Regions from separate parts of the Streptomyces sp. NEAU-W12 genome, predicted to be linked through region 3. Evidence: riboswitches for the same ligand, from Rfam matches in the RefSeq annotation. Region 3 holds a riboswitch; each other region holds the start of a gene.
What was found. Region 3 has a riboswitch for cyclic di-AMP ahead of ORI94_RS06240 (M23 family metallopeptidase). Riboswitches for the same ligand answer to the same signal wherever they lie in the genome.

Region 1: another riboswitch for cyclic di-AMP. It lies ahead of ORI94_RS23980 (transglycosylase family protein); the one in region 3 lies ahead of ORI94_RS06240 (M23 family metallopeptidase).
Region 2: another riboswitch for cyclic di-AMP. It lies ahead of ORI94_RS08775 (M23 family metallopeptidase); the one in region 3 lies ahead of ORI94_RS06240 (M23 family metallopeptidase).

The regions. Positions count from the first base shown of each region.
Region 1 is NZ_JAPJDM010000020.1:5,903-12,295, reverse strand. Features, by position in the region: gene ORI94_RS23990 (cytochrome P450 family protein) at 1-1,268, shown strand, start outside; gene ORI94_RS23985 (transglycosylase family protein) at 1,600-2,535, shown strand; cyclic di-AMP (ydaO/yuaA leader) riboswitch at 2,867-3,036, shown strand; gene ORI94_RS23980 (transglycosylase family protein) at 3,041-3,814, shown strand; gene eno (phosphopyruvate hydratase) at 4,093-5,373, shown strand; gene ORI94_RS23970 (FtsB family cell division protein) at 5,512-5,988, shown strand; gene ORI94_RS23965 (DUF501 domain-containing protein) at 6,043-6,393, shown strand, end outside.
Region 2 is NZ_JAPJDM010000005.1:232,549-238,941, forward strand. Features, by position in the region: gene ORI94_RS08760 (bifunctional GNAT family N-acetyltransferase/acetate--CoA ligase family protein) at 1-1,672, opposite strand, end outside; gene ORI94_RS08765 (HPr family phosphocarrier protein) at 1,849-2,130, shown strand; gene ORI94_RS08770 (GntR family transcriptional regulator) at 2,320-3,033, opposite strand; gene ORI94_RS08775 (M23 family metallopeptidase) at 3,287-4,060, opposite strand; cyclic di-AMP (ydaO/yuaA leader) riboswitch at 4,074-4,238, opposite strand; gene ORI94_RS08780 (M16 family metallopeptidase) at 4,463-5,851, opposite strand; gene ORI94_RS08785 (M16 family metallopeptidase) at 5,848-6,393, opposite strand, start outside.
Region 3 is NZ_JAPJDM010000004.1:11,896-18,288, reverse strand. Features, by position in the region: gene ORI94_RS06250 (MBL fold metallo-hydrolase) at 857-2,083, opposite strand; gene ORI94_RS06245 (SGNH/GDSL hydrolase family protein) at 2,189-2,974, opposite strand; gene ORI94_RS06240 (M23 family metallopeptidase) at 3,239-4,240, opposite strand; cyclic di-AMP (ydaO/yuaA leader) riboswitch at 4,245-4,406, opposite strand; gene ORI94_RS06235 (tyrosine-protein phosphatase) at 4,921-5,718, shown strand; gene ORI94_RS06230 (DUF6126 family protein) at 5,732-5,854, opposite strand; gene ORI94_RS06225 (helix-turn-helix domain-containing protein) at 5,851-6,393, opposite strand, start outside.

The DNA.
Region 1 (6,393 bases), on a different contig from region 3:
CTCAGCCCCGGCCCGAGCACGGCGCCCCCGAACTCTTCACCTGGGAGTTCGCGAGCGACCCCTACCCCGCGTACGCCTGGCTGAGGGAGCACGCGCCGGTGCACCGGACGCGGCTGCCCAGCGGGGTGGAGGCCTGGCTGGTCACCCGGTACGCCGACGCCAAGCAGACGCTCGCCGACCCCCGTCTCTCGAAGAACCCGGCGCACCACGACGGGCCCGCCCACGCCAGGGGCAGGACCGGTATCCCCGGTGAGCGCAAGGCCGAGCTGATGACGCATCTGCTCAACATCGACCCGCCGGACCACACCCGGCTGCGCAGGCTGGTCAGCAAGGCGTTCACACCGCGCCGGGTCGCCGAGTTCGCGCCCCGGGTGCAGGAGCTCACCGACGGGCTCATCGACCGGTTCGCGGAAGGCGGCTCCGCCGACCTCATCCACGACTTCGCCTTCCCGCTCCCCATCTACGCCATCTGCGACCTGCTCGGCGTCCCGAGGGAGGACCAGGACGACTTCCGCGACTGGGCGGGCATGATGATCCGGCACGCGGGCGGGCCCAGGGGCGGTGTCGCCCGGTCGGTCAAGAAGATGCGCGGCTACCTGGCCGACCTGATCCACCGCAAGCGCGAGGCCCTGCCCGCCGAACCCGCCCCCGGCGAGGACCTCATCTCCGGCCTGATCCGCGCCTCCGACCACGGCGAGCACCTCACCGAGAACGAGGCCGCAGCCATGGCGTTCATCCTGCTGTTCGCCGGCTTCGAGACCACCGTCAACCTCATCGGCAACGGCACCTACGCCCTCCTCACCCACCCGGGGCAGCGCGAGCGCCTGCAGACGTCCCTCGCCGCCGGGGAGCGCGGGCTGCTGGAGACCGGGCTGGAGGAACTCCTGCGCTACGACGGGCCCGTGGAGCTGGCCACCTGGCGGTTCGCCACCGAGGCGCTCACCGTCGGCGGGCAGCACATCTCCGCCGGTGACCCGGTCCTCGTCGTCCTGGCCGCCGCGGACCGCGATCCGGAGCGGTTCGCCGACCCCGACGCGCTCGACCTCGCACGGCGCGACAACCAGCATCTGGGGTACGGCCACGGCATCCACTACTGCCTCGGCGCCCCGCTGGCCCGCCTGGAGGGCCAGACCGCGCTCGCCACGCTGCTGACCCGGCTGCCGGACCTCGAACTCGCGGCGGATCCGGCCGAACTGCGCTGGCGCGGCGGCCTCATCATGCGCGGACTGCGCACACTGCCGGTGAAATTCACCCCGCCCCCGATGTGATGTTGCGAACGGGGGCGACGCGCCCGGAAAGCATTCCGAAATGCCCCGGATGGTCTTTGGAAGGGCCCCGGAAAAGCCCTCGGCGTGACCGTCGGCCGCGGCTCAAGTGACCGTCAGGACCCCCTCGGACACGGTCCGTCGACCGTTGGTAGGACGTCCGTAAAGGTGACACCCACTCAATTCTGTGATCTTCGTGTGATCTGCGCGGCATGAACTTGTGACAGACGTTCGACTGCCTATACGTTCACCCATCAAGCGCGGCGTCCCGCTTTTCACACGCCATGGTTCGAAACGCCGTGCGAGCAACTGTTCTCCTGCGAAAGGTCTCCGCATGCTCTCCGGGAACGGTCGTCACCGTCGCCCCCGCCAGGCTCCGGCTCTCCTCGTCGCGGCCGGAGTGACCGGCTCGGCCATCGCGATCCCTCTCCTCGGGGCCGGCGCCGCCAGTGCCGCCGACGGCTCGACCTGGGACCGGGTGGCCGAGTGCGAGTCGGGCGGCTCTTGGAGCCAGAACTCCGGCAACGGCTACTACGGCGGCCTGCAGTTGACCCAGGAGGACTGGGAAGCCTACGGCGGCCTCGACTACGCGATCAGCGCCGACCAGGCCAGCCGCGGCCAGCAGATAGCCGTGGCCGAGAAGATTCTCGCCGACCGGGGTGTCGGCGTGTGGAGAGCCTGCGGGCTGCTGGGGGGCCTGGACCAGGACGCGCCCGCGCTCGACGTCGACACCGGCGTGGAGGGTGACGCGTCGGGTGCGTCCGGCTCCGAAAGATCCGCCACTCCGTCACCCTCCCCGTCCGCCGGCTCCTCGTCGGACGCGAAGGGTGCCGGGGGTGACGAGGACGACGAGGACGGCCAGGAGAAGGAGAAGGAGAAGGAAGCGGGAGCGGATGCCTCTCCCTCCCCCTCCGCGTCTCCTTCCACCCAGGGGGACGACTCGGGCAAGCCGGGGCAGAAGGCCGACGCTTCGGAATCGGCCGACGGTGAGGACTCCGGCAGCGGCCGTCACCGCGGCGCCAGTGCCGAGGAGGAGGCGCGTGAGGACCGTGATGCCGGATCCTCCGGGCGGCACGCGTCGCGCGGCGGTCTCGGCTTCGCGCGCGGCCTCGACAGCTCCTCCCCGTCGAGCGACTCCGGCTCGGGCTCCGCGAGCGGCTCCTCGGCCGCCTCCGACTCCCTTGCCCTCGGCGGCGGATGGCTCGCCCAGTACGGCGGGGGTGACGAGGCCGAGGGTGCCGCCACCCCGCATCTCACCCTTTTCGGTTAAGGGATCGCATTCTGGTTTGAGTCGGTTGAATTCTGACATTCCCGCAGCGGTGTCCGGTCGCTCGGGTGTCGGCCCTGCGCCGGTCGGGTGATGACGTCGCGCCGACCGGGTGACAGGTGGCCCGGAGTGCGAAAAAGCGCGCCGATGGCGGAAGTTGAGAGTCATGGTTCGCAACAAATGTCCGGTTTAAAGGTGATGAGAGATAGGTCTCAGAAGCCCTGATCGTCTTTGATAATCCGCTGCGAGCGTGTCTACGGTCGTGACCGCTCGTCATCACGGGCCCCGGCTGCCGCCACGCCGAATCCTGCCAGTGGCAGCACGGGAACAGTCGTCGCGTCATGCGCCGTAGGCAGGAGCGGGGGACCCAAGGTAGGCGCCGGATCCGGTGAAGTACGCCGGACACGGCTCGGGGTGAAGCCGCGTCCCGCAAGGGAACGCGGCCGGGCAACTCAACCGGCCCGAACCCGACAGCTCACCTCGTAGGCGTCGGTGAGGGGATCCAACCATGCTGTTTTCCAGCAAGGGCAAGCACCGTCGTCCGTCCAAGGCCACCCGTGCCATCGCCGTCGCCGGCGTCACCGGTGCCGCCGTCGCCGCCCCGCTGATGGCGGCCGGCAACGCCTCCGCCGCCACCGCCGCCGAGTGGGACACCGTCGCCCAGTGCGAGTCCGGTGGCAACTGGTCGATCAACACCGGCAACGGCTACTACGGCGGCCTGCAGTTCTCCGCCTCCACCTGGGCCGGCTACGGCGGCACGAAGTACGCCGCCACCGCCGACCAGGCCAGCAAGGCCCAGCAGATCGAGATCGCCGAGAAGGTCCTCGCGGGCCAGGGCAAGGGCGCCTGGCCGGTCTGCGGCAAGGGCCTGTCCGGCGCCGCCTACACCGGTGGCGGTTCCGCCGGGAGCCCGGGCAGCCAGAGCTCGGGCAGCCAGAACTCCGGCAGTCAGGGCAGCGGTCCCTCGCAGGGCTCCCAGCAGCAGGCGCCGGAGCAGCAGGCGCCGGAGCAGAGCACCGAGGCCGCTCCCGAGCGTTCCGCCGGGCAGAAGGCCTCCCGCTCCGACGAGCGTCCGGCCGCCAGGAAGACCGTCACCACCCCGACCGGCGAGAAGGTCAAGAAGGGCGACGGCGAGTACAAGGTCCTCAAGGGCGACACCCTCAGCTCGATCGCCTCGGAGAACGACGTCAAGGGCGGCTGGGGCAAGCTGTTCAAGCTGAACGACGACATCGTCGAGGACGCCGACCTCATCTACCCGGGCCAGCAGCTGCACCTGAAGTAGGACGTCGGCCGCGGGTCCGGGCCCCGGCCCCGCGGAGGTCCGCCCCGCCCCGGCGCGCGTCCCCCGTGCGCGCCGGGGCGGGGCTTTCCCGTGGTCGGAGCGGGCCTCCCGTTCCCGGGTTTCCCGGACACGTCTTTGTTTCGTTCGGAAACAATTTACTCTCGGTTCTGTCCGCGAAGCGGCCGGCCGGATGGCCGATCGCCCCGAGCCGGATAGGCTCGGGTCCGCAGGGCCCCGTGGCCCCGCTGAACCACGTCACATCCATGAAGGAGATGCTCGTGCCGTCCATCGACGTCGTCGTAGCCCGGGAAATCCTGGACTCCCGAGGCAACCCCACGGTCGAGGTCGAGGTCGGCCTCGACGACGGCAGCACGGGTCGTGCCGCCGTCCCGTCCGGCGCCTCCACCGGCGCCTTCGAGGCCATCGAACTCCGTGACGGAGACCCCGACCGCTACCAGGGCAAGGGCGTCGAGAAGGCGGTCCTGGCCGTCATCGAGCAGATCGGCCCGGAGCTCGTCGGCTACGACGCCACCGAGCAGCGCCTGATCGACCAGGCGATGTTCGACCTGGACGCCACCGACAACAAGGGCTCCCTCGGCGCCAACGCCATCCTCGGCGTCTCCCTGGCCGTCGCCCACGCCGCCTCCGAGGCCAGCGACCTGCCCCTGTTCCGCTACCTCGGCGGCCCCAACGCGCACCTGCTGCCGGTGCCGATGATGAACATCCTCAACGGCGGTTCGCACGCGGACTCCAACGTGGACATCCAGGAGTTCATGATCGCCCCGATCGGCGCGGAGTCCTTCTCCGAGGCCCTGCGCTGGGGCACCGAGGTCTACCACACGCTGAAGAAGGTGCTGAAGGGCCGCGGCCTGTCCACCGGCCTCGGCGACGAGGGCGGCTTCGCCCCGAACCTCGGCTCCAACCGCGAGGCCCTCGACCTCATCCTCGAGGCCGTCAAGGAAGCCGGTTACACCCCCGGCGAGCAGATCGCCCTCGCGCTCGACGTCGCCGCCTCCGAGTTCTACAAGGACGGCACGTACGTCTTCGAGGGCAAGGAGCGCTCCGCCGCCGAGATGACGGAGTACTACGCCGAGCTGGTCGCCGCGTACCCGCTGGTCTCCATCGAGGACCCGCTGTTCGAGGACGACTGGGACGGCTGGAAGGCCCTCACCGACAAGCTCGGCGACAAGGTCCAGATCGTCGGCGACGACCTGTTCGTCACCAACCCGGAGCGCCTGGCCCGCGGCATCGAGGACGGCGCGGCCAACGCCCTGCTGGTCAAGGTGAACCAGATCGGTTCGCTGACCGAGACCCTGGACGCCGTCGAGCTGGCCCAGCGCAACGGCTTCAAGTGCATGATGTCGCACCGCTCCGGCGAGACCGAGGACGTCACCATCGCCGACCTGGCCGTCGCCACCAACTGCGGCCAGATCAAGACCGGTGCCCCGGCCCGCTCCGAGCGTGTCGCCAAGTACAACCAGCTGCTGCGCATCGAGGAGATCCTCGACGACGCCGCGGTGTACGCCGGCCGCAGCGCCTTCCCGCGGTTCAAGGGCTGATCCGCCGAACCGACGGCCCGCGCCGGGTGACGACCGAGGTCGTCGTGTCCTGGCCGGGCGTCCGTACGTCCCCGGACGCGGTCCCGTACCGTGTCCGGGGACGTACGCGCGTATGACAGGGGAACGGGAGGCGGGGAGATGGCCGTGAAGGACCGGGACCGGTTCTCCACCGCGACCAGGATCCGGCTGATCGGCGAGCAGACCGCCGCCCGGGTCTACCGCTCGCAGACCAAACGCCAGGCCCGCCGCTCCCGGCTGACCGGCCGGGCCGCGCTGCTCGCCCTGGTCGTCTGCTCGCTGATCGTGGCCCTCGCCTATCCCATGCGGGAGTACGTGTCCCAGCGCGCCGACATAGCCGACCTCCAGCAGGAGCAGGACGCGGCCAGGCAGCGGGTCGAGCAGCTGCGCGACCTGAAGGCGCGCTGGCAGGACGACGCCTACGCCGAGCAGCAGGTCCGCGCCCGGCTGCACTACGTCATGCCCGGCGAGACCGGCTACATCGTGATCGGCCCGGGTGCGGCCGAGCAGCCGCGCGCCGACCGCGGATCGGCCGACCGCCCCTGGTACGCCAACGTCTGGGACGGCGTCGACACGTCCGATGCGGCCGGGCGATGAGCCCGGCGCCGTAGCCTTACTCCTCACGAGCACCAGCACCGCAGAAAGACAGGTATGGAAACGCCCCCGCCCACGACCCCGCGCACCGACCCGACCGACGCGGACGTCGAGGCGTTCACACAGCAGCTCGGGCGGCCCCCGCGCGGGCTGCGCGCCATCGCGCACCGATGCCCCTGCGGCCAGCCGGACGTCGTCGAGACCGCACCGAGGCTGCCCGACGGCACCCCCTTCCCGACGCTGTACTACCTCACCTGCCCCCGGGCCGCCTCGGCGATCGGGACGCTGGAGGCGAACGGCGTGATGAAGGAGATGACGGAGCGGCTGGCGACGGACCCGGTGCTGGCGGCCGCCTACCGCGCGGCGCACGAGGACTACGTCCGGCGCCGCGACGAGATCGAGGAACTG
Region 2 (6,393 bases), on a different contig from region 3:
CGGTGTGGAAGTCCGCCGCCGAGGCCCCGGTGGTGAGGTCCAGCGGGGGGTGCGGGCGCAGCCCCTCGGCGAGGCAGGCGTCGTAGGTGAGCAGGCCCAGGGACTCGGAGTTGCCCAGGATCGCCACACGGGGGCCGGACGGCAGTGGCTGGCGGGCGAGCAGGAGGCCCGCGTCGACCAGTTCCGTGATGGTGTCCACCCGGATGACCCCGGCCTGCCGCAGCAGTGCGGAGACGGTCGCGTGGGGCATGCGCGTCGCGGGTACGGCGTGGCCGCGGGGGCCGGAACCGTGACGGGCGCCCTGGACCACGACCAGCGGCTTCGCGGCGGCGGTCCGGCGGGCGAGGCGGGTGAACTTGCGGGGGTTGCCGATGGATTCCAGGTACATCAGGACGACATCGGTGTCGGGGTCGTCGTACCAGTACTGCAGGACGTCGTTGCCGGAGACGTCGGCCCGGTTGCCGGAGGACACGAAGGTGGACACACCCGTGACACCGGTGACGCCCCCGCCGCGCCGGTGCAGCCGCGACAGCAGGGCGATGCCGATGGCTCCGGACTGGGCGAACAGGCCGATGCGGCCGGGGCGCGGCATCTGCGGTGCGAGCGAGGCGTTCAGGCGTACGTCCGAGGAGGTGTTGATGACGCCGAACGCGTTCGGTCCGATGATCCGCATGCCGTACGAGCGGGCCTGGCGGACGAGGGCGCGCTGGCGCTCACGGCCGTCGGGGCCCGCGTCGGCGTACCCGGCGGTCACGACCACGAGTCCCTGCACCCCGTGTTCGCCGCATTCGGCGACGACCTCGGAGACCTGTCCGGGGGGGACCGCGACGACGGCGAGGTCGACCGGGCCGTCGATGTCCCGCACCGAGCGGTGGGCGGGCACCCCGGCGACTCCGTCGAGTTCCTCGCACTCCGGCGGCAGGGCCTTGTTCACGGCGTACAGGCGGCCGGTGTACCCGGCGTCCCGGATGTTGTCGAGGAGACCGCGGCCCACGCCGCCGGGCGCACGGCCGGCGCCTATGACGGCGACCGAGCCCGGGGCGAGCAGCCGCTGCACCGAGCGGGCCTCGGCGCGCTGCTCGCGCGCCTGCTGCACGGCCAGGGAGCGGTCCGTGGGCTCGAGGCCGAACTCCAGGCGGACGACACCGTCCTCGAAGCTGCGCTTCTGGGTGTACCCGGCGTCCGTGAACACCTTGATCATCTTGCTGTTGGCCGGCAGCACCTCGGCGGCGAACCGGCGGATGCCGCGCTCCCGAGCGACGGCGGCGATGTGCTCGAGCAGGGCGGAGGCGATGCCCCGGCCCTGGTGGGCGTCCTGCACGAGGAAGGCGACCTCGGCCTCGTCGGCCGGCGCAGACGCGGGCGTCCCGTCGGGGCCGATCCGGTCGTAGCGTACGGTGGCGATGAACTCGCCGCCCACGGTGGCCGCGAGCCCCACCCGGTCCACGAAGTCGTGATGCGTGAAGCGGTGCACGTCCTTGGCGGACAGACGGGGGTAGGGCGCGAAGAAACGGTAGTACTTCGACTCGTCCGACACCTGCTCGTAGAAGCTGACCAGGCGCTCGGCGTCGTCGACGGTGATGGGGCGGATACGCGCGGTGCCGCCGTCCCGCAGCACCACGTCGGCCTCCCAGTGGGCGGGGTACTCATGCCGGTCCGACGAGATCTGCATGGGCCCCAGAGTACGGCTCGCGTACGGCAACGGCGCGAGGCAGTCTGTGGGGGCACGCACCGGACCGGGGCCGCGGTCCGGTGCCGCCGGGGAGCGGGGGCGAGTGCCCCTCCCCGGCTTGCTTCACGATATGGAAAACTGGTCTAGACAACCTGAACTTCGAAGGGCAGCAACACATGGCTGAGCGCCGCGTCAACGTCGGCTGGGCCGAGGGCCTCCATGCCCGTCCCGCCTCCATCTTCGTCCGATCCGCCACGGCCACAGGCGTCCCGGTGACGATCGCCAAGGCCGGCGGCAACCCCGTCAACGCGGCCTCCATGCTGGCCGTTCTGGGCCTGGGCGCCCAGGGGGGCGAGGAGATCGTCCTCGCCTCCGACGCCGAGGGGGCCGACGCCGCCCTCGACCGGCTGGCGAAGCTGGTCTCCGAAGGCCTCGAGGAACTCCCCGAGACCGTGTGAGACGCCCGGAAAAAACGGAGCCGCGGCACCCCTTGCGGGGGTCGCGGCGCCCTTTTTTCAGGGGGCGCGTTTTACCAGCCCCCCGGCTCATCCGGCCGCCACTCCCCCGCACACAATCAGGCGTTCACGGAAAACGGCAGGCGGATTTCACTTCCACCGAATTTCCTTCTCTTGTATACGGTCTCCGTGTTAATGCCGGAGGCTCGGTGTGTTTACGGGATGTTGCGAGTTCCTCACACGCTCGGCACGGGCCGCCCGGTCCGCGCGCCCGGCCCCCGCGGTGAAGCGCGGGCGGTGGGCGGCGGTGGCCCGCTCGGTGTGCAGCGCCATGACCGCACGCGCGCGCTCGCCGTCGCCGCGCACCACGGCGTCGACGATCGCGCCGTGCTCCGCCCAGCACTCCACGGGGTCCCTCGCCCCCCGCACCTCGTACATCCAGCCGATCTTGTGCCGGAGCCGGATCAGCGTCGACGTCAGCGCCGGACTGCCGGACGCCTGGGCGAGCGTCTCGTGGAACCAGCCGCCCAGGGAGCGCAGGTCGTCGCTGTGACCCTGCCGGGCCCGCTCCTGGCCCAGCCGGACCAGACCGCGCAGCACCTTCAGATGGGCCTCGGTGCGGCGCTGCGCGGCACGCAGGGCGCCGAGCGGCTCCAGCAGCAGCCGCATCTCCAGCAGGTCGGCGGCCTCCTGCTCGGTGGGTTCCGCCACGCACGCGCCCGCGTGCCGCCGGGTGACCACGAAGCCCTCGGCCTCCAGGGTGCGCAGGGCCTCCCGGACGGGGACGCGCGAGACACCGTAGCGGCGGGCGAGGAGTTCCTCGGTCAGCCGGCCGCCACGCTCGTAGACACCCGAGACGATGTCGTCCCGGATCGCCGTGCACACCGAGTGCGCCGGAATACGCATGACCGACCTCCGAATTGATCCCCGCACAACGTCAACGGGTGACACCTGTTCCGTGACTCTATTGCAACGCGCGAGGATTTCCGACGGCGGGCCGGAAATCATGTTCGTTTTTTGGACAACGGTCCGCCGGAAACACCGAAAGCCCCGACTCGGAGAGCCGAGTCGGGGCCATTCCGCGAAAGCGGACACCTGGGGCGTCAGGGGACCACACGGACGTCGAGGTGCGCACGGCGGCCGGGGAACGCGTCCCCGGTCAGACGTTCGCTCCGTGCGCGCGGAGGTACGCGACGGGGTCGATGTCGGAGCCGTACCCGGCGGTGGTGCGGGCCTCGAAGTGCAGATGCGCGCCGGTGACGTTGCCGGTGGCGCCGGAGACGCCGATCTGCTGGCCCGGGGTGACCTGCTGGCCCACCGAGACGCCGACGGACGACAGGTGGCCGTACTGGGTGTACGTGCCGTCGTGCATCTTGATCACGACCTGGTTGCCGTAGGCGCCGCCCCAGCCGGCCTCGACGACGGTACCCATGCCGACCGAGAGCACGGGGGTGCCGCTCGCGGCGTGGAAGTCGACACCGGTGTGGGTGCCGGAGGACCAGACGGCACCGCCGGACAGATAGCCGGTCGAGACGTACGAGCCCGCGATCGGGGACACGAAGGTGTTGAGGCGCTTGCGCTCGGCCTCACGCGCGGCGCGTTCCTCGGCCTCGCGGGCCTTGACGGCCTCCTCGGCCGCCTTCTCCCGGGCGGCCTCCTCGGCGGCTTCGCGTGCGGCGGCCTGGGCCGCCTCGCGTGCGGCCTCGTGCTGGGCGGAGGCCTGGGCGTCGACCCGGGCGGCGGCCTCGTCGCCCATGGTGACCACGGGGGTCAGGCCGGTCTGCCCCGCGGCGGGTTCGGCGGCGAGCGCCGGAGCGGAGAGGGAGCCGATGACACCGGTGGTGGTGAGAGCCGCGGCGCCCGCCGCCCTGGCGGTGCCGCGGTGCACGCGGCTGGGACGGCGGTGCTTTCCGGTGGCGCGGGTGAACGCCATGTACAGGGTGGTCCTTTCCTTCCTTCTCGCCTACCGGGTTAGCTGACGGGTTCGGAGCAGGAAGGTCTCCTACGGACCCCCTCGCGACACGCGCGGGCGTCCGATTCACCCCAGGGACTGCTGACGGGTCCCCGGCTCCCCTGGCTCGCGCCGTACGGGGACTCGGCGATGACTGTCCGGTGCCGCGGGTGCGGCGCACTGCCCGACGAACAGACCGCCTGACGCTAAACGGGACGGCTTTCCCTCCCCAAACGGATCCCGGATTTTGTAGCGCATCCCACAGGGCAGACAGGTATCTCCCGGACCAATCAGGACACCAGGGGGCCCTGGTGGCGTTCTCGTCACCAGGGCCCCGCCCGCGTGCGTGTCCGGCGTGCGGCCAAACGGCCGCCGACGGCCCGTCTACTCGGCGGACACCACCGTGACTTCGCCGATGCCGAGCGCCTCGACGGGCTCCTTGATCTGCGCCGCGTCACCGACCAGGACGGTCACCAGGCGGTCCACCGGGAAGGCGTTCACCACCGCCGCGGTCGCCTCCACCGTGCCGGTGGCGGCGAGCCGCCGGTACAGCTCGGCCTGGTAGTCGTCGGGCAGGTGCTGCTCCACCTGATCGGCGAGGGTGCCGGCGACGGCCGCGGCGGTCTCGTACTTGAGCGGTGCCACGCCCACCAGGTTCTGCACGGCGACGTCGCGTTCGGCGTCGGTGAGGCCTTCCGCGGCGAGGGTGCGCAGCACCGTCCACAGGTCCTGCAGGGCGGGTCCGGTGTTCGGGGTGTCGACGGAGCCGCTGATGGCGAGCAGCGACGCGCCGGTGCCGTCCGGGGCGGACCTGAGGACCTGGCCGAACGACCGCACACCGTAGGTGTAGCCCTTCTCCTCGCGCAGGACGCGGTCCAGGCGGGAGGTGAGGGTGCCGCCGAGGCAGTAGGTGCCGAGCACCTGCGCGGGCCACACGCGGTCGTGCCGGTCCGCGCCGACGCGGCCGATGAGCAGCTGCGTCTGTACGGCGCCGGGGCGGTCCACGATCACGACGCGGCCCGTGTCGTCGGCGGTGACCGGCGCGACGGGCCGCGGCTGGGCGGCCGGTCCGGTCCAGGCTCCGAGGGTGTCGCCGAGCAACTCGTCCAGGTCGGTGCCGGTGAGGTCGCCGACGACCACCGCGGTGGCGGTGGCGGGGCGGACGTGCCTCTCGTAGAAGGCGCGTACGGCCGTCGAGTCGATGCCGGCGACCGTCTCCTCGGTGCCCTGGCGCGGGCGGGACATGCGCGACGTCGCCGGGAACAGCTCCTTGGAGAGTTCCTTGGCGGCGCGGCGGGACGGGTTGGCCAGCTCGTGCGGGATCTCGTCGAGGCGGTTGCGGACGAGACGCTCGATCTCGCCGTCGGCGAACGCGGGCGCCCTGAGGGCGTCGGCGAGCAGTCCGAGTCCCTTGGCGAGCCGGGAGGCCGGCACCTCGAGGCTCAGGCGGACGCCGGGGTGGTCGGCGTAGGCGTCCAGGGTCGCGCCGCAGCGCTCCAGTTCGGCGGCGAACTCCTCGGCGGAGTGCTTGTCGGTGCCCTCGGAGAACGCCCGCGCGGTGATGGTGGCGACGCCGTCGAGGCCGGCCGGCTCGGCCTCCAGGGGCGCGTCGAGGAGTACCTCGACAGCGACGATCTGCTGGCCGGGGCGGTGGCAGCGCAGCACCGTCAGACCGTTGCCGAGGGTGGTGCGCTCGGGGGCCGGGAAGGCCCAGGGCCGGGCCTCGCCCGCCTGCGGCTGGGGGTGGAAGTCCATCGTGGCGAGCTCGGTCACTTCGCCGTCTCCTCGTTCTCGTCGGTGCCTGCGGCCGCGGCCTCGTCGGTGCCTGCGGCCGCGGCTTCTTCGGACTCCCCGGCCTCGGGGGCGACGGGCTCGTAGACGAGCACCGCGCGGTTGTCGGGACGCAGGCGGGCCTCGGCGACCTCCCGGACGTCCTCGGCGGTCACCTCGAGGATGCGTCCGACGGCGGTGAGGGCGAGCTGCGGGTCACCGAACAGGACGGCGTACCGGCACAGTTCGTCGGCCCGGCCGGCGACGGTGCTGAGCCGGTCCAGCCACTCGCGCTCCAGCTGGGCCTGGGCGCGCTCCATCTCCTCGGCCGTGGGCCCCTGCTCGGCGAACCGGGCGAGCTCCTCGTCGACCGCGGCCTCGATCACGGGTACCTCCACGTCACCGGACGTCTTCACGTCCAGCCAGCCCAGGGAGGGCGCCCCGGCCAGCCGCAGCAGACCGAACCCGGCCGCCACCGCCGTACGGTCCCGTCGTACCAGCCGGTTGTAGAGCCTGGAGGACTCGCCGCCACCGAGGATCGTGAG
Region 3 (6,393 bases):
CGGGCCGGGAGGGCGGGCGTCCGTGCCGTCCTCCCTCCCGCCGGTCCGTGCGGGAGGGAGGACCGGCGGGAGGGAGGGGGTCGGGCATGGGCGTCCTCGAACTGGTCCGTCGGTCCTGGGTACCGGGTGAACGCCCGGCACCACGGCCGCCGGGCGCGTGGGAGCGGTTCCGCCCGCCGCGCGGCCCGCCGCCGGGTGGTGCGGGCGTACGCCCGTTACCGGCACCGGCGCGCGGGCCGGCCGGCGGTCCGTCTGGGGCACCCGCGGCTTCCTTCGACCCGACAGGCGCGCTCGGCACACCGGTCACGCCCGAGGCGCCGGCCGGGCCCGGGCGTCGGGGTGCGGCACCCCGGCCTCTCCCTCGTCCGCCTCCGCCTTCTGCCTGCACGTACCGGTCCCCGCTCCCTGAATCCGATTCCGATGGGCGCGACCCCGTGGCGCGATGCGCCGAACGACGGGGGTCGTCGCGGTGTCGCCGTACCGGTCGGGAGGCGCCTCGGAAGGCCGAGGGCGTCGGACATGCGTCACCCGACCGACACTCACCGTAGTCGCCACCGCATCACGTGCGGTGGTCAGTTGACAAACTCACACGGACAGCGTCCCGCTCTGGTATGAGGCTTCGTACGACAGACCGATAAACCCGTCGCCCCCTCGCCAAAGAACGGTCACCACTCGATCCGACCTGCTCGGATACGGTCAACAGGAAACGCCGAGGGCCGGGGAGCTCGCAGCCCCCCGGCCCTCTCGTTTACTCCCGCCCCCCGGCCGGACGCCCCCTCGGGACCCCTCAGGAGCCCTCCGCGCGCCGTGTGCCACCCACAGGAACATCACTCAGCGTAGCGATCAAGGCCAAGGCTCATTCCTCCGGCACCAGGCCCGGCTCCTCGTGGGAAGAGACCGTGACGGGGTCGGGCAGCGGCCACCTGTGGTCCGGGACGTGCCCCACGCCCCGCCACCACGGCTCGGCCGGCAGTTCACCGGCGGGCTCGAACGGCAGGCCCGGGACGGGGAAGGCGGCGGGCTGCCCGACCGCGTCGGCCGCAGCCATCGTCCACTCGCCGGGCTCCGCCCACGGATGCGGTGCCAGGTTGAAGGTGCCCCAGTGGATCGGCAGGAGGACCCCGCACGGCCGGCCCCGCTGGAGGTCGAGGTGGGCCTGGAGGCCTTCGGCGGGGTTCATGTGGATCTCCGGCCAGGAACCCGGTCCCGGGTTCGGGTCCGACTGCCCCTTGGGCCAGAAGTCCGAGTACGCACCGATCTGGATCATCGTCGCGTCGAAGGGGCCGTGGGCGGCGCCGATGTCCTTGAAGCCGTCGAAGTAACCGGTGTCTCCGCTGTGGTAGACGCGGTGTTCCCCGCCGGTGACGACCCAGGAGGCCCACAGGGTGTGCTGCGTGTTGCGCAGGCCCCGGCCGCAGAAGTGGCGGGCCGGGGTGGCGGTGAGGGTGAGCCCGCCGACCTCGGTCGCCTCGTGCCAGTCCAGTTCGCGCAGCCGGTCGGCGGACACGCCCCAGTGCTCGAGATGGGCGCCCACGCCGAGCGGCACGGCGAACAGCGTGTCCGTGCCGGCCAGCGCCTTGACGGTGGGCAGGTCCAGGTGGTCGTAGTGGTCGTGCGAGATCACGACGACGTCCACCGGGCCGAGCGCGGCCAGCGGCAGAGGTACCGGGTGCAGCCGCTTCGGGCCGACGAAGGGGAACGGGGAGCAGCGCTCGCCCCACACGGGGTCGAACAGCACCCGCCGCCCGTCGATCTCCACGAGCACACTGGAGTGTCCCATCCAGGTCAGCCGCAGTCCGGAGGCCGGCGGGCGGGCCAGGTCGGCGAGGGTGGTGGCGTGCACCGGCGGGGTGTGGTGCGGGGCACGGCGGGACCGGGTGCCCTTGTCGAAGTAGGTCCTCGCCAGGTCCCGGGACGAGCCCGGGGGCCGGGCCCGGGTGGGGCCTTGGGGATTCTGGAACACGCCGTCCCGGTAGTGCGGGGACCGGCGGATGCGCTCCATGCGCTCACCGGCGGGGTCCGCGCCGAAGGCCGCGGGCCGTAGCGCACGGAGCCCGGAGCTCTGGGAACGGATACCGGCCACGACGCCTCCAAGGAAAATCGGTCAGACATTCCATTATGTGCGTCGGCGCGGGGCCGCGGGGACGGGCGCGCACCCGCCCCCTCCCCGCTGCCCCCACGCCCGGCGTCACGCCACCGCGGCGATGCGCTCCCTGATGTCACCCGGGGACAGCATCCCCTTCGCCGTCACGTGGTCCCCCGACGACTCCCCGCGCAGCCTGCGTCCTATCCACGGCACCAGGTACTCGCGCGCCCACTGGACGTCGTCACGCCGGACGTGCAGGCTGCCGCGCGGCGGCAGCTGGGGCCAGGCCTGCTCCGGGTCGGCCGGGACGTCCAGGCCGAGGGTCTGGCCCGCGCGGAGCGCCACGCGGGTGTGTCCCTCGGGCGACAGGTGCAGCCGGTCGGCGTCCCAGGCCCTGCGGTCCTGGATGCTCCTCAGGGACCACAGGTCGAGCACCGGACAGCCGTACCGGTCGGCGACGGCCCGGACGTGCCCGTTGTAGGTGGCGATCTTGCCGCGCAGATGCCTCAGCAGGGGCACGCCCCGGGTGTCGAACCCGGTCGTCACCAGCACCGTGCCGGAGACCGCCGTGAGCGCGGCGACCGCCTGCTCGAAACGCTCGGCCACCTCGTCCGGGTCGCTGCCGGGGCGCAGGATGTCGTTGCCGCCCGCACAGAAAGAAACCAGTGCGGGGGCCAGTTCGACGGCCCGCGGGAGCTGGTCGGCCATGACCTGGTCGAGCAGCTTCCCGCGCACCGCGAGATTCGTGTACTGGAAGTCGCCTTCGGGGCGCCGGTCGGCGAGAAGCACCGCGAACCGGTCGGCCCAGCCGACGAACGCCCCGTCGGGGCCGGGGTCGCCGACGCCCTCGGTGAAGCTGTCCCCCACCGCCACGTACGACCCGATCACTGCCTTGCCGTCATTCTTCGAATCGTCTGCCACAACCGGACATGATTCACCTTCGAATGTGACCTACGCGACCGTAGGAAGACATTGACGGGCGGTGAGATAAGCCACTCGCACAGCATCGGCCAGTTCCGGAGTAGCCCTGGGGAGAAGGATGTCGGGTGGCGGGCGACGTGGCGCACGGAACACTCCGGGCGTACGCGCCGAAGGCCGGACCCGGGGATCGGGGTCCGGCCTTCGGCGCGTGCCGGGCGGGGTGGCGCGGGGTCAGCCGATGGAGACGCCCTTGCCGCGGAGGTAGGAGACCGGGTCCACGTCCGAGCCGTAGTCCGGCGTGGTGCGGATCTCGAAGTGCAGGTGCGGGCCGGTCGAGTTGCCGGTGGAGCCCGCGAGACCGACCTGCTGGCCGCCGCTCACGGCCTGGCCGGCCGAGACGGACAGCGAGGACAGGTGGGCGTACTGGGCGTAGTAGCCGTCGTTCAGCTTGATGACGACCTGGTTGCCGTACGAGCCGGCCCAGCCGGCGGAGACGACGGTGCCCGGGCCCACGGCCTTCAGGGAGGTACCGGTCGGGACGGCGAAGTCGACACCGGTGTGGTAGCCGCTGGACCACATGCTGCCGGCCACCTTGTAGGCGGTGCCGAGACCGCCGCCGGGCACCGGCGAGCTGTAACCGGAGGTGTTCGCGGCCTGGTTCGCGGGCACCACGGCGGAGGAGGACTTCGACGCGGACTGCTCGGAGGAGCCCGAGGAGGGCTTCGGAGCGGACCGCTCCGAGGACTCACCGGCCGCCGCCGACTCCGGCGCGGAGGACGGAGCGGACGAAGAGGGCGAAGCCGACTTACCGGAAGAAGAGGGCTTCTCCGGCGCGGCGGTCGCGGCGGCCTTGCCGTCGACCGAGAGCTTCAGGCCGGGGTGGATGAGCGACGGGTCGCTGCCCACGGCCTCGCGGTTGTCGGCGTAGAGCTGCTTCCAACCGCCGTCGACGTTCTCGGACTCGGCGATCTTCGCCAGGTAGTCGCCGCCCTTCACTATGTACGTGCGGGCGTCGTCCTTCCCGCCGTCGTCGGCCTTCACGCCGTCAGCCGCCGCGGCGGCGACGGAATACGACTGGACGGCCTTTTCCGGGACGGCCTGCACAGGGGCGGCGTTCGCTCCGGTGGCACCGAGAAGCGGTAGGGCGAGCGCGGCGCCACCGGTTCCGGCGACGGCGAGGGAGCGGGTGAAGCGCAAAGCGCTGGGACGGCGGTGCTTACCCTTTGCGGGCATGACGAATTCCTCTCCGGCGCCTACGAGGTGAGCTGTCGGGTTCGGACTGGAGATGCCCGGCCGCGTCGAAACGCGGCTTAACCCCAAGCCGTTCCGGAGACCGGAACAGGCAGTCGTACCTGTGGGTCCCCCGCTCCTGCCATACGCGGGTCAGAGTGTGAAGGCTCCGGACAGCGGCAGGATTAGGCGTCTGTCCGGATCGATGGTGAACGTAGGCGACCGGTACGCAAAGGAACAAGCCCGGTCTTCCGAGCAAAGGCGCATTTCCGTGATCCATTGACATGAAAACGGTCACCCAGAGTCGCCCCGGGCATTACACGCCCCCTGAATCCCCTTGCGAAACACGGGAATTACGTGAGCATGGCGACAACGCATCGTCACCTCTATGACGATGCTCACCACCTCACCCCCATCTCCCTTCCTATCGGTGCACGTTGGGTCGAAACCACCTAAACGGACAGAACGCATCAATAAGGGAAGAAGGGAGGATTCAACCCGGTCCGGCGACGGGTCCGCCCAGGGGCCGTGCCGGCGTCCGTCCGCGCCGGTGGCTCGACACCGGCGACACCACGCCGCCCGGCCCGGTCACCAACTCATGGCCCCTGCCAGGCATGTCGTATCGTCGGGTGACACCCGCCGACGCCGCCGCGCCGGCGGCGCAGAGTGGGAGAGGGGCCCCCGTGACGCAGCAGATCCCGTCGACCGAACCCGAGCTCACCGGTGTGCGCAATTTCCGTGATGTGGGCGGCCTGCCGACCGTCGACGGCCGCCGGGTGCGGCACGGGGTGCTGTTCCGCAGCGGCCACCTCGCACACGCCACCGAGGAGGACGCCGCCTTCCTGTCCTCCCTGGGACTGCACACCGTCTTCGACTTCCGCAACGCGGCCGACCACAGACTGGACGGACGGGACATCGAACTGCCCGGCGTGCGCAATGTGAACCTGCCGCTGAGCGACCCGGCCGACGGCGCCGAGTTCTGGAGGATGGTCCGTGACGGGGACCTCGACCAGCTCCGCGCGATCCTCGCCGACGGCAAGGGAGCGGAACGGATGATCGCCTCGTACCGCGCGACCGTGACGCAGCGCACCTCTGAGCACTCCCGCGTGCTGATCTCGCTCGCCGAGGAGAGCCTGCCCGCACTGATGCACTGCGCGGCGGGCAAGGACCGCGCGGGCCTGTCGGTGGCGGTGACGCTGCTCGCGCTGGGCGTGGAGCGGGACGCGATCTTCGACGACTACCTGAAGTCCAGCGCCGCGCACCGCCGCTACAAGGTGCGCCGCAGCTCCACCTCCGCCTCGGCCTACTCACCCGAGGTCATGGAGCTGCTCGACCCGCTGTTCGACGCCCGCGCCGAGTACCTGTCGGCCGCCCTCGAGACGATCGAGGAGACCTGGGGCGGCGTGGACCCCTACCTCGAACAGGCTCTCGGGTTCACCCCCGGGCACCGGGAGCGGCTGCGCGAACGCATGCTGGACTGAGCGCCCCCGAGGGCTACGCCTTCGCGCCCAGCTCGAAGAGCAGGTAGACGAAGGCCGCGAAGAGGTGCCCCACCACGACGTAGATGAACAGCCTCACCCACAGGGCGCGGGGGAACTTCTCCTCCATGTCTTTCATGACACGTCTCCAGGGGTGGGGCCCAGGCACAGGGCGGCCGTGGGACTCTGCAGCAGGGTGTGGACGAACAGCAGCTCGACCCCGTCGGGGTCCTCGGCGGCGATGCGGTGCGGGGTCAGCGAGTCGAAGTGCGCGCTGTCGCCCGGTGCGAGGCGGTGCGGGGTCTCCCCGAGGCGCAGCCGCAGCCGCCCCCTGAGGACGTACAGCCACTCCTCGCCGGGGTGGACCCGCACGATGTCGCCCTGGGATCCCTCCGGGACCTGGACCCGCAGGGCCTGCATCCCGCGCCCGGGGGAACCGGCCTGCCGGTAGGTCCAGCCGCCGACCGTGGTCGGCTCCATGTCGGCGGCGCGCACCACGGCTTCACGGCCGACGGCGGTCTCACCGAGCAGTTCGGAAACCGTCGTACCGTAGACGCGGGCGAGGGAGAGCAGCGTCGGCAGCGAAGGCTGACGCTGTCCGGTCTCCAGCCGGGAGAGGTGCGCGGGCGACAGCCCCGCGTCGCGGGCTGCGGCCTCCAGCGTCAGGGAGGCCCGACG